DNA from 3 places in the Mesorhizobium sp. SEMIA396 genome. Region 1 is predicted to be linked to each of the others. Evidence: predicted binding sites of a transcription regulator. Region 1 holds the regulator's gene; each other region holds the start of a gene.
The links. The regulator LexA, encoded in region 1, represses DNA repair genes until DNA is damaged. The targets are predictions, from matches to a motif close to TGTTCNNNNTGTGTTCNG.
Positions count from the first base shown of each region.

Region 2: a site for LexA is predicted at 1,659-1,676, ahead of uvrA (excinuclease ABC subunit UvrA). Genes of this name have one in related genera too.
Region 3: a site for LexA is predicted at 1,706-1,723, ahead of NP503_RS28635 (ImuA family protein). Genes of this name have one in related genera too.

Region 1 is NZ_JANIFC010000010.1:263,220-266,499, reverse strand. Features, by position in the region: gene NP503_RS23915 (ComEC/Rec2 family competence protein) at 1-1,484, shown strand, start outside; gene lexA (transcriptional repressor LexA) at 1,478-2,218, opposite strand; gene kynU (kynureninase) at 2,627-3,280, opposite strand, start outside.
Region 2 is NZ_JANIFC010000007.1:53,681-56,960, forward strand. Features, by position in the region: gene NP503_RS17745 (SRPBCC domain-containing protein) at 1-94, shown strand, start outside; gene NP503_RS17750 (ATP-dependent Clp protease proteolytic subunit) at 119-724, shown strand; gene NP503_RS17755 (hypothetical protein) at 817-1,113, shown strand; gene uvrA (excinuclease ABC subunit UvrA) at 1,826-3,280, shown strand, end outside.
Region 3 is NZ_JANIFC010000014.1:159,701-162,980, forward strand. Features, by position in the region: gene NP503_RS28625 (hypothetical protein) at 134-331, opposite strand; gene NP503_RS28630 (hypothetical protein) at 374-1,195, opposite strand; gene NP503_RS28635 (ImuA family protein) at 1,754-2,518, shown strand; gene NP503_RS28640 (DNA polymerase Y family protein) at 2,430-3,280, shown strand, end outside.

The DNA.
Region 1 (3,280 bases):
ACATCAATGAGGCGATGCGACGTACCGGCATCTACCACATCATCTCGATTTCGGGACTGCACATGGCGCTGGTCGCAGGCACCATCATGGGCTTGCTGCGCGGCGCCTTCGCCTTGTTTCCCGACTTTTCCGCGCGTCGCCCGGTCAAGAAGTATGCCGCCTTCGCCGCACTGTTCTCGATCGCGGCCTATCTCATCATCTCTGGAGTCGTCGTTGCCGCCGAGCGCAGCTTCATCATGCTGGCGGTGATGCTGATTGCCGTGCTGTTCGATCGAGCAGCACTCACCATGCGCAATCTGGCGATCTCGGCGATCGCCGTCATCGTGGTGTCGCCGCATGAGGTGGTCGGCCCGAGTTTTCAGATGTCGTTCGCCGCGACCGCGGCTCTGGTCGGCGCCTATGCCGGCTGGGCCGATCACCGCGCGGGAAAAGCAAGACCGCCGCCCCCAAAGCGATCCATGCCCGGTTTCCTGACGCGAAAGTTCGTGCTCGCGGCAACCGGCCTTGCCATGACCTCCATCATCGCCGGCAGCGCCACGACGCTGTTTGCCATCTGGCATTTTCAGCGTGTGTCGCCGCTCAGCCTGTTCGCCAATCTGGCGGTTATGCCGATCGTCACCGTCGTCATGTTCCTGGCTGTCGCAAGCGCGCTGCTGATGCCTTTCGGATTGGATTGGCCGGCCCTCTACCTGATGGGCAAGGGCCTGACGGTGATGATCGCCATATCGGGTTGGATCTCCGAACGTTCGCCTGTCGATGGGGTTGGGCTGATTTCGCAGCAATCTGTCCTGCTGGTGACAATTGCCCTGGTCATCGCGACGATGGCGACAACTTGGCTGCGGCTCGCTGCTCTGCCATTCGCGCTGGCAGGCTTGCTGACCGTCTCGGATACGCGCACGCCGGATGTGCTGATCTCGGAAGACGCCCGGCTGGTGGCGTTGCCGATCGGTGGCGGCGAGCTTGCCGTCAGCCGGGAACGGCCGAACGAATTCACCGTCGACAACTGGAAACGCGCCCTGACATCAGAAACCATCGTCGTGCCAGAGGTGTTCGACAAGAGCGATGGGCAATTCGACGTCGCGGACGCCGTTGAGCTACCGCCGGGATCGCCGTTCTATTGCTCCTCAGGCGTTTGCGTGGCCAGGCATATGTCCGGTGCGATCATTGCCTATGTCGAGGACCGCAAGGACACCTGGAAAGCCTGTGGCTTCGCCGAGCTGATCGTCATCAATGACGCCACCGCCTATGACGCCTGTCACAATCCGCTGGTTCTCGTCATCACCAAGCGGCAACTGGCTCGCAAAGGCAGTGCCGCGGTCTTCTTCGATCGCCAATCGGCGACCACGCCGGCGACAATCAGCTTCGCGGTGAACAGCCCATATCGGCCCTGGCACACGCAACGCAAATACTCTCGTGAGGCGAGGGGGCTGGCACCCTTCAAGAAACCCGAGAAGCCAGCGGCCAACCCGCAGCCGCCTCAGTAGCGGCGGATGAGGCCGACGAGCTTGCCTTGCACCTTGACCCTGTCTGGGCCGAAAATACGGGTTTCATAGGCCGGATTGGCGGCTTCGAGAGCGATGGAAGCGCCCTTGCGGCGGAACCGCTTCAGCGTCGCTTCCTCTTCATCGACCAGCGCCACGATGATCTCGCCGGGGTTCGCCGTGTCGGCATTACGGATGATGACGGTGTCGCCGTCGAAGATACCGGCCTCGATCATCGAGTCGCCCTTAACCTCCAGCGCATAGTGGGCGCCGCCCATGATCATGTCCGGCGGCACCGAGATCGAATGCGTCTGATGCTGGATGGCATCGATCGGCACACCGGCGGCGATACGGCCCATGACCGGTATCGACACGGCGGAGACCGCATCGTCATCATTGCCGGGCGAGGGCATCCGCGAAGGCGCCGGCTTGATCTGCCGGCCAAGGGCACCACCCTGACCGAGACTGCCCTGGATGACGCTTGGCGAAAACTTCTTTGCCGCGTTGAGGCCGGGCGCGATCGAGTCCGGCAATCGCAGCACTTCCAGCGCGCGTGCCCGGTTGGGCAACCGGCGAATAAAGCCGCGCTCCTCAAGTGCGGTGATCAGCCGATGAATCCCGGATTTGGAGGCAAGGTCGAGCGCCTCCTTCATCTCGTCGAAGGATGGCGGAATGCCGCTCTCCTTCAGGCGTTCATGGATGAACATCAGCAGTTCATGTTGCTTGCGTGTCAGCATGGCGGCCCCCAGATTACCTGAAACCAGAATCGAAAAACAAACCCAGAACAAACACTATCTGTTCCAGTTGTGTTCTGCAACCGTTTAAAGTTTAATGAATTTGTTAAGGCTGCTGAAATTATTTGGGCTTGCCAGCGGGTCGCGATCGACAGGCGCCAACCACGGCAATGCGCCTGCTCACATTGAAACCATTATGGTTAATGACCTGTGGCTCATCCTCGACCCAAGGCTTGGCATCATCTGCCGATCGACCTCCACAAGGGACGCTATCAATCTTCGGGACGTTCGTTTGCCGTGAACGAAACGGAGCCAAAACGCCAACGTCTGTTGGCATTTGTGGCTGGAATCAGCCCTCCGTCATCTGCCGGGCAGTGAGGGCGGCGACGGCAAATCGCGGGGATCGTTGCGTCAGGTAACGGCTTCCTTGACGGCGAAACGCTGGTCCTTCCATGCGCCCGTGCGCAGAATGTCTTCTAGCACTTGAACCGCCAGCCACACATCCTTGTAGCCGATATAGAGGGGCGTGAAGCCGAAACGGATGGTCGATGGCGCGCGAAAATCACCGATGACGCCGCGCTCGATCAGCGCCCGCATGATTTGATAGCCGTGATCGTGAAGGAACGACACCTGGCTGCCGCGCCTGGTCGCGTCGCGGGTGGTCTCCAGCGTGAGGCCATAGGCGCCGCACTTTGCTTCGACGAGCTGGATGAACAGTTCCGTCAGCGCGACGCTCTTTTTTCGCAATGCCGCCATGTCGACGTCGTTCCAGATGGCAAGCGCGCCTTTGAGCGCCCGCATCGACAGGACCGGCTGGGTGCCGCACAGAAAGCGGCGGATACCGGTGCCGGCAACATACCCCCGTTCGAAGGCAAAGGGCCGCGCATGGCCCCACCAGCCGCTGAGCGGCTGGCTGATATCGCCGTGATGGCGCTGCGCGGCATAGATGAAGGCCGGTGCGCCCGGACCGCCGTTGAGGTACTTGTAAGTGCAGCCGATGGCGAAATCGGCATTTGCGTGATCGAGCTCGACGGGCAGGGCGCCGGCGGTGTGGCATAGATCCCA
Region 2 (3,280 bases), on a different contig from region 1:
GGCAGGCGCCGGCTGCCGGGTTTCGCTCGGTGCGAACAGGTCATCTAAGCCAATCGCCGCAAACACGCCTCGCCTCCTGCTTCGCGCGGCCTGAAAACAAAACGGACGGAGAGAGACAATGAGCGGTGTTGCCAGTCTGGTGCCGATGGTCATCGAGCAATCGAGCCGCGGCGAACGTGCCTTCGACATCTTTTCGCGGCTGCTGCGCGAGCGCATCATCTTCATCAACGGCGAGATCAACGACGACATCTCGGCGCTGGTCTGCGCGCAGCTTTTGTCGCTGGAATCGGACAATCCCGACAAGGAGATCTCGCTCTACATCAACTCGCCGGGCGGCGTGGTGACCAGCGGCTTCGCCATCTACGATACGATGCAATATATCAGCTGCCCGGTGTCCACCGTATGCATGGGCTTTGCCGCCTCGATGGGCTCGTTCCTGCTGATGGCAGGCACACCGGGGCGCCGGATTTCCCTGCCGAATGCCACTATCCTGCTGCATCAGCCGCTGGGCGGGTTCCAGGGCCAGGCATCCGACATCCAGCGCCATGCCGAGCGCATCGGCCGGACGAAACGGCACATGGCCGAACTTTACGCGCAGCATTGCGGCCGCAGCTATGAAGAGGTGGAACGCACGCTCGACCGCGACCACTTCATGACCGCCCGCGAGGCCCAGTCCTGGGGCATCGTCGACCATGTTTTCGACACGCGAAAGAAAGCGGCGTAAGCCAGGGCCGGATCGGAGACCGTCCGGCAGGTAGTCGAAGATTTGACGATGCCGGTCTGGTTCCATCGGCGGCGCGCCACTATAGTCCTGGGATGACCGACACTCATCAGTCCAGATCATTGCACCGCGTCATCGCCGTTGCAGCGCTCGCCATTGCGAGCCTCATCAGCGGCGCGGCACTTGCCGACGACAGTTCGTCGTCGACGCAAAAAGGCGCCCTGCCCGGCGTGACCGGCGACTACCGCATCGCCAAGCCGGCTCCAGAGCCGGACGATGCGCTGCCAGCCGGCGAGAACGGCACATTCAAGATCGGCGATACCGATGTCAGGATTTCCGGCAGCATCACCGTCGATGTCGGCGCCGGCTCGTTCGGGCCGCCGCGCCACTGACAGCGCGTGTCGCGCTGCGCCTGTCGCCCACAAGACAATCCGCACATGAAAACGGCCCCGCCGTGCTTTGCGCAAACGGACGGGGCCTTTTTGGATCTCAAATCCAATTTTACCGGGAGTGTACTGCCGGCGTTTGATTTCGGATGCACCGCGGCATTCAGCCGACGATCCGACTAGTAGTCTCTGATTTTTACGAGAGATGGCAGGTCACGGTTTGCCGGCTGGCGAAAACGCTGAACCCTGGCACTTATGCCTGCCTCGGCTCCAGTGACAACTGGAACCCTAGGGGACGATCCGGTGGCGTCATAGCTCCGCTCCTCTGTCCGTTGCGATTGTTGTCAATTCGAAGCACAAATCGCAAATGCCTGCGGCGTCTCGCAGGCCGCCTTTGGGCGGCGAGGCCATCGAAAGACGGCCGTCTTCGTTGACTGCTGGAGACTGCTCCCGTCAGCTGGTGGCGTCAACCATCAATAGCCGGTTACCGAAAAATGTGATCGCCGGGAGGTTACGTGCAAGTCAGTTTTTGCACAGCTTTGTCAGGAGCGTGTTCGGCCTTTGTTCTTTCCGCTTGCCCGTTCACGCGAAAGACGCTTAAACGCTCTCGTCGGGAATTGTGGCGTATCTCGACGTGGCGGCAAAACTACCTACATAGGGGATGGCCGGGAAAACCCGCCATTCCAGGAAATTCCAGATTCTGAGGCGGCGACCGGCTATGGCCGACCATAAATATCTTTCCATTCGCGGGGCGCGCGAACACAATCTGAAGAATGTCGATCTCGACTTGCCGCGTGACAGCCTGATTGTCATGACCGGCCTGTCGGGGTCCGGCAAGTCATCGCTTGCCTTCGACACGATCTATGCCGAGGGCCAGCGCCGCTATGTCGAAAGCCTGTCGGCCTACGCGCGGCAATTCCTCGAAATGATGCAGAAACCCGACGTCGACCAGATCGACGGCCTGTCGCCCGCCATTTCCATCGAGCAGAAGACCACCTCGAAGAACCCGCGTTCGACGGTCGGCACCGTCACCGAGATCTACGACTATATGCGGCTGCTGTTCGCCCGCGTTGGCATCCCCTATTCGCCGGCCACCGGCCTGCCGATCGAGAGCCAGACGGTTTCGCAGATGGTCGACCGCGTGCTGGCGATCGAGGAAGGCACGCGCCTGTTCATCCTGGCGCCGATGGTGCGCGGCCGCAAAGGCGAGTACCGCAAGGAATTGCTGGAACTGCAGAAGAAGGGCTTTCAGCGCGTCAAGGTCGATGGCGTCTTCTACGAAATCGCCGACGTGCCGGCGCTGGACAAGAAGTACAAGCATGACCTCGACGTCGTTGTCGACCGCATCGTCGTGCGCGGCGATCTGGCGACGCGGCTTGCCGATTCCATCGAGACGGCGCTGAAATTGGCCGATGGGCTGGCGGTCGCCGAATTCGCAGACAAGCCGCTCGATGCCAGCCAGACCGGCGAGGATTCGGTCAACAAGTCGAAGAACGAGACGCATGAGCGCATCCTGTTCTCGGAAAAATTCGCTTGCCCGGTCTCCGGCTTCACCATTCCGGAAATCGAACCGCGGCTATTCTCGTTCAACAACCCGTTCGGCGCCTGCCCGACCTGTGACGGTCTCGGCAGCCAGCGCGCCATCGACGGCAATCTGATCGTGCCGGACGAGAACATCTCGCTGCGCGACGGCGCCGTCAGCCCGTGGGCGAAATCGACGTCCCCCTATTACGCGCAAACGCTGGAAGCGCTGGGCAAGGCCTATGGCTTCAAGCTTGGCGACAAGTTCAAGGATTTGTCCGAAGAGGCCAAGGAAGCTATCCTGCACGGCACGGGTGAGCGCGAAATCACCTTCCAGTATGATGACGGCCTGCGCTCCTACAAGACCACCAAGACCTTTGAAGGCGTCATTCCCAATCTCGAGCGGCGCTGGAAAGAGACCGAATCCGCCTGGATGCGTGAAGAGATCGAGCGCTTCATGTCGGCCACGCCCTGCCCGGCCTGCAAGGGGTATCGGCTGAAGCCGGAGTCGCTGGCGGTGAAGATCGCAGGCAGACATATCGGCGAAGTCACCGAGCTTTCCATCCGCAAGGCCGACCAGTGGTTCACCGACCTGCCCGCGTCGCTCAACGACAAGCAGAACGAGATCGCGGTGCGGGTGCTCAAGGAGATC
Region 3 (3,280 bases), on a different contig from region 1:
CTCCAGCCGAGCCAGTCGGCGACTGACAACGGATTTGCGACGCCCAGCCGCCCCTCCGCACGATGCCTGGTCCCTGCGTGATCTCCCGAAGGTCCTGGCTTCGGCTTTTCTGATCTGGCACATCGTCGGACACTCAGCGCGTCTTGCCGGAGCGAAGATGCATCTCGATCTTGTTGATGGCCTTGGTGAGGATATCGACCGCCTGCAGATTGACTGCGAAGTCGAAGTTCCCTTGCGCCGTTTCGAATATCAGAACGCCGACCTTGGTCTCGTCGTCGCTCATCATGCCTGTTCCAATGCCGGTCGGCATATAGGGTGGTTTTTCTGACATGGTTCTCTCCTCGGGTGCGGTGTGGGCTGGTCAGGTTTTTAGCTATCCAGCGTGCGACCTGGAGTGGCCAAGCACGATCGATCGACGATGGCCGTGTAACCCGTTCACCGCTAATCGAAATGCATCGACTGGCCGCGCATCCGCCAGGGTCAGTGCGATTGCAGGATTTGCAGGTGGCTTCTCCATAAGCAGGGAGCCGTCGAAATCGCGCCATGCCGCCATCCGCAATTCTTCACCGTCTTCGCTGGCTGCAGGATCGAAAACGTGGGCATCGTAGGGGTCCTGGTCAATCTCGATCGTCCAGTCCTTGAGCGCCTTGCGAGCCATTTCTTCCACCTGGGCGAGGTTGCTGGTGAAGAAGGGGATACGGTCGCCATTTTCCGAAAGCGGCTCGACCTGATCCAGCGTCGGCCGCTCGGGCACCCAACCAAGAACGAAGGCAATATCGAAATCGATCTGGCGGTCCGGCCCGGTCGTGGTCTCCAACCGGGTGACAACATCGGGATAGAGCTGTTTGCGCGCCGGCCACGTGTCCGGGAGCGCCTCGGCCTGCAATCTCGTTCGGGGCACGTCGATCAACTCCATGATCTGATGGCCCGGAACTTTATCCTCCGGCCAGCCCGCACAACATGCAGTCGTCGCAGCCTCGTCGGCTTCCATCCAGACCGAAGCAGCCTGGTCCTCGTCCTCGGTTGGCTGGTCGTCTTCCGGAAAGCCTTTGATATCCCAGCCTTCCAACGCGAACAAACCTTCCGCGCCTTGCAAAGCCGTAATCCCGGCGCGCGCGAAGACTGCTTCGGCTGCCGTGACCCCGCGTGCCAGTTCCTCGGGCGTTGCACCTTCAATGTTCAAGCGAAGTTCCATGGTTCGCCTCCATTATCAAACTCCCACAGTGAACAAAATAAGAACAAAGGTGTCAATAGACTCCTGATGGCTTGGAAATAGGGTAGTTTTTTCAATAGGATAGCGTACATCAGGCAATCGGTTGAGGCTTCGTGCTCAATCCCAACGCAACTGCATTCATGGCCGCTGCTACACGGACCACTGCGGACGGGGACAGTCGGTCCCGCGTCCCGTCCTGCGGCCGGCGCTATGCTGACGCTCCTACGGCTGTCCTGTTAACCGCCCGCGGCGGGGGCGAATTTCCTCCGTCCCGCGCGCGACAATGTCCGCCATTGCGGGCGCGCGCGGGACTGCGGTTTATACGCCGTTTTTCCTTGTGCGCCGCCAACCGCCGGCGCGAACATCCCAACAGGACAGGTGGCCTCGACGCCTCGTCCTGCTGGCAAACGGTTCTTTCGGTGCCACCGGGCGGTCGCGACAAAATTTCTTCCGCGGCACCACCTCGCCATGCCATTGACTCTTTATTAGGAAGGGAACAAATGAGGAACATTCCGCCAGCATGTCGCGTTCAGGGGACAGATGAGTGCATCGACGCCAAACGCTGCTATTTCCGATCTGCGAGGTCGCATTGCGCGTCTCGAAGGCGGTAATGCGCGCAAAAGAGCGGTGCTCCCATTCGGAATCTCCTCGATCGACAGTCATCTGCCAGGCGGGGGTGTGGCGCTTGGCGCACTTCATGAAGTTGCCGGCGGCGGCAATGGAGCGATCGATGGCGCTGCAGCGTCGCTTTTTGCAGCCGGGATTGCAGCGAGGACGCAAGGCAAGGTGCTGTGGTGCGTGACGCGCCAGGATCTGTTTGCGCCGGCAATCGCACAGGTCGGACTGCATCCCGACCGGGTGATCTATGTTGAAGCCGGTGACGACAAATCCTTGCTCGCCTGCTTCGAGGAAGGTCTGCGGCATGTCGGTCTTGGAGCGGTGGTCGCGGAAGTGGCGCGCCTGTCCATGACTTCCTCGCGCCGGTTGCAACTGGCATCGGAAGGCTCCGGCGCGATGGGCATCGCCATCCGCCGCTGGCGCCGCCAGACCGAAGCCGCCGATTTCGGGCAGCCGACGGCGTCTGTCACCCGCTGGCGGGTTTCCGTGCTGCCGTCGCGACCGCTGCCTGTGCCCGGCGTTGGTCGGGCGCGATGGCAACTTGAACTGATCCGGTCTCGTGGAGGGGAAACACTCGATATCGAAGTGGAGGCTTGTGATGCCAAGGGTCGTCTCGCTATTCCTTCCAAGCTGGTCGACCGACCGGCTCAAAAGGAAATTGGGCGACGTCTCGCCGCCACCGGATAAGCCTTTGGTGCTGGTCGGGCGGCACGGTAATCGTCGCCTGGTGACTGCGGTGGATCGCGCGGCACTGGAAGCGGGCCTGCGCGTCGGAATGCCCGCGACCAAGGCACAGGCCCTCGTCCAGGGGCTGGCGGTCATGGATGCCGAACCTGAAGCAGACGCGCAGGCATTGGATCGGTTGGCCCTGTGGGCTTTGCGGCGGTACGCGCCGATTGTCGCAGCAGAACCTCCCGACGGATTGGTGATGGATACCACGGGCGCCGATCATCTTCATGGCGGTGAACGCTTGATGCTGGCCGATATGGTCGAACATCTCGGCAAGGTCGGCTTCTCGGCGCGCGCAGCCATAGCGGATAGCTGGGGTGCTGCTCATGCGGTGGCGCGATACGTGAAGCAGACCGTCAGCGTGGTCGCCGTCAACGCAACGCAGGATGCGATTCTTCCACTGCCCATCGCGGCACTGCGGTTGCCCGACGCAATCGTCAGGGGTTTGCGGGTTCTCGGCTTCGACAGGGTAGGCGAGCTTCTGCAGCAGCCGCGCGCGCCACTGACGTTGCGCTTCGGGCCGGAACTCGGCCGCCGGCTTGACCAGGCTGCTGGACGCCTCGCCGAGCCGATTGAGCCGGTGCGATCAGCGGATGTGGTCGAAGTCCAACGTGCCTTTGGCGAGCCCATCGGTGCGGCCGAGACAATCGCGCGCTATGTCGGCAAGCTTGTTCAAGCGCTGTGTGTCGATCTCGAGACCAAGGGCCTCGGGGCCCGGCG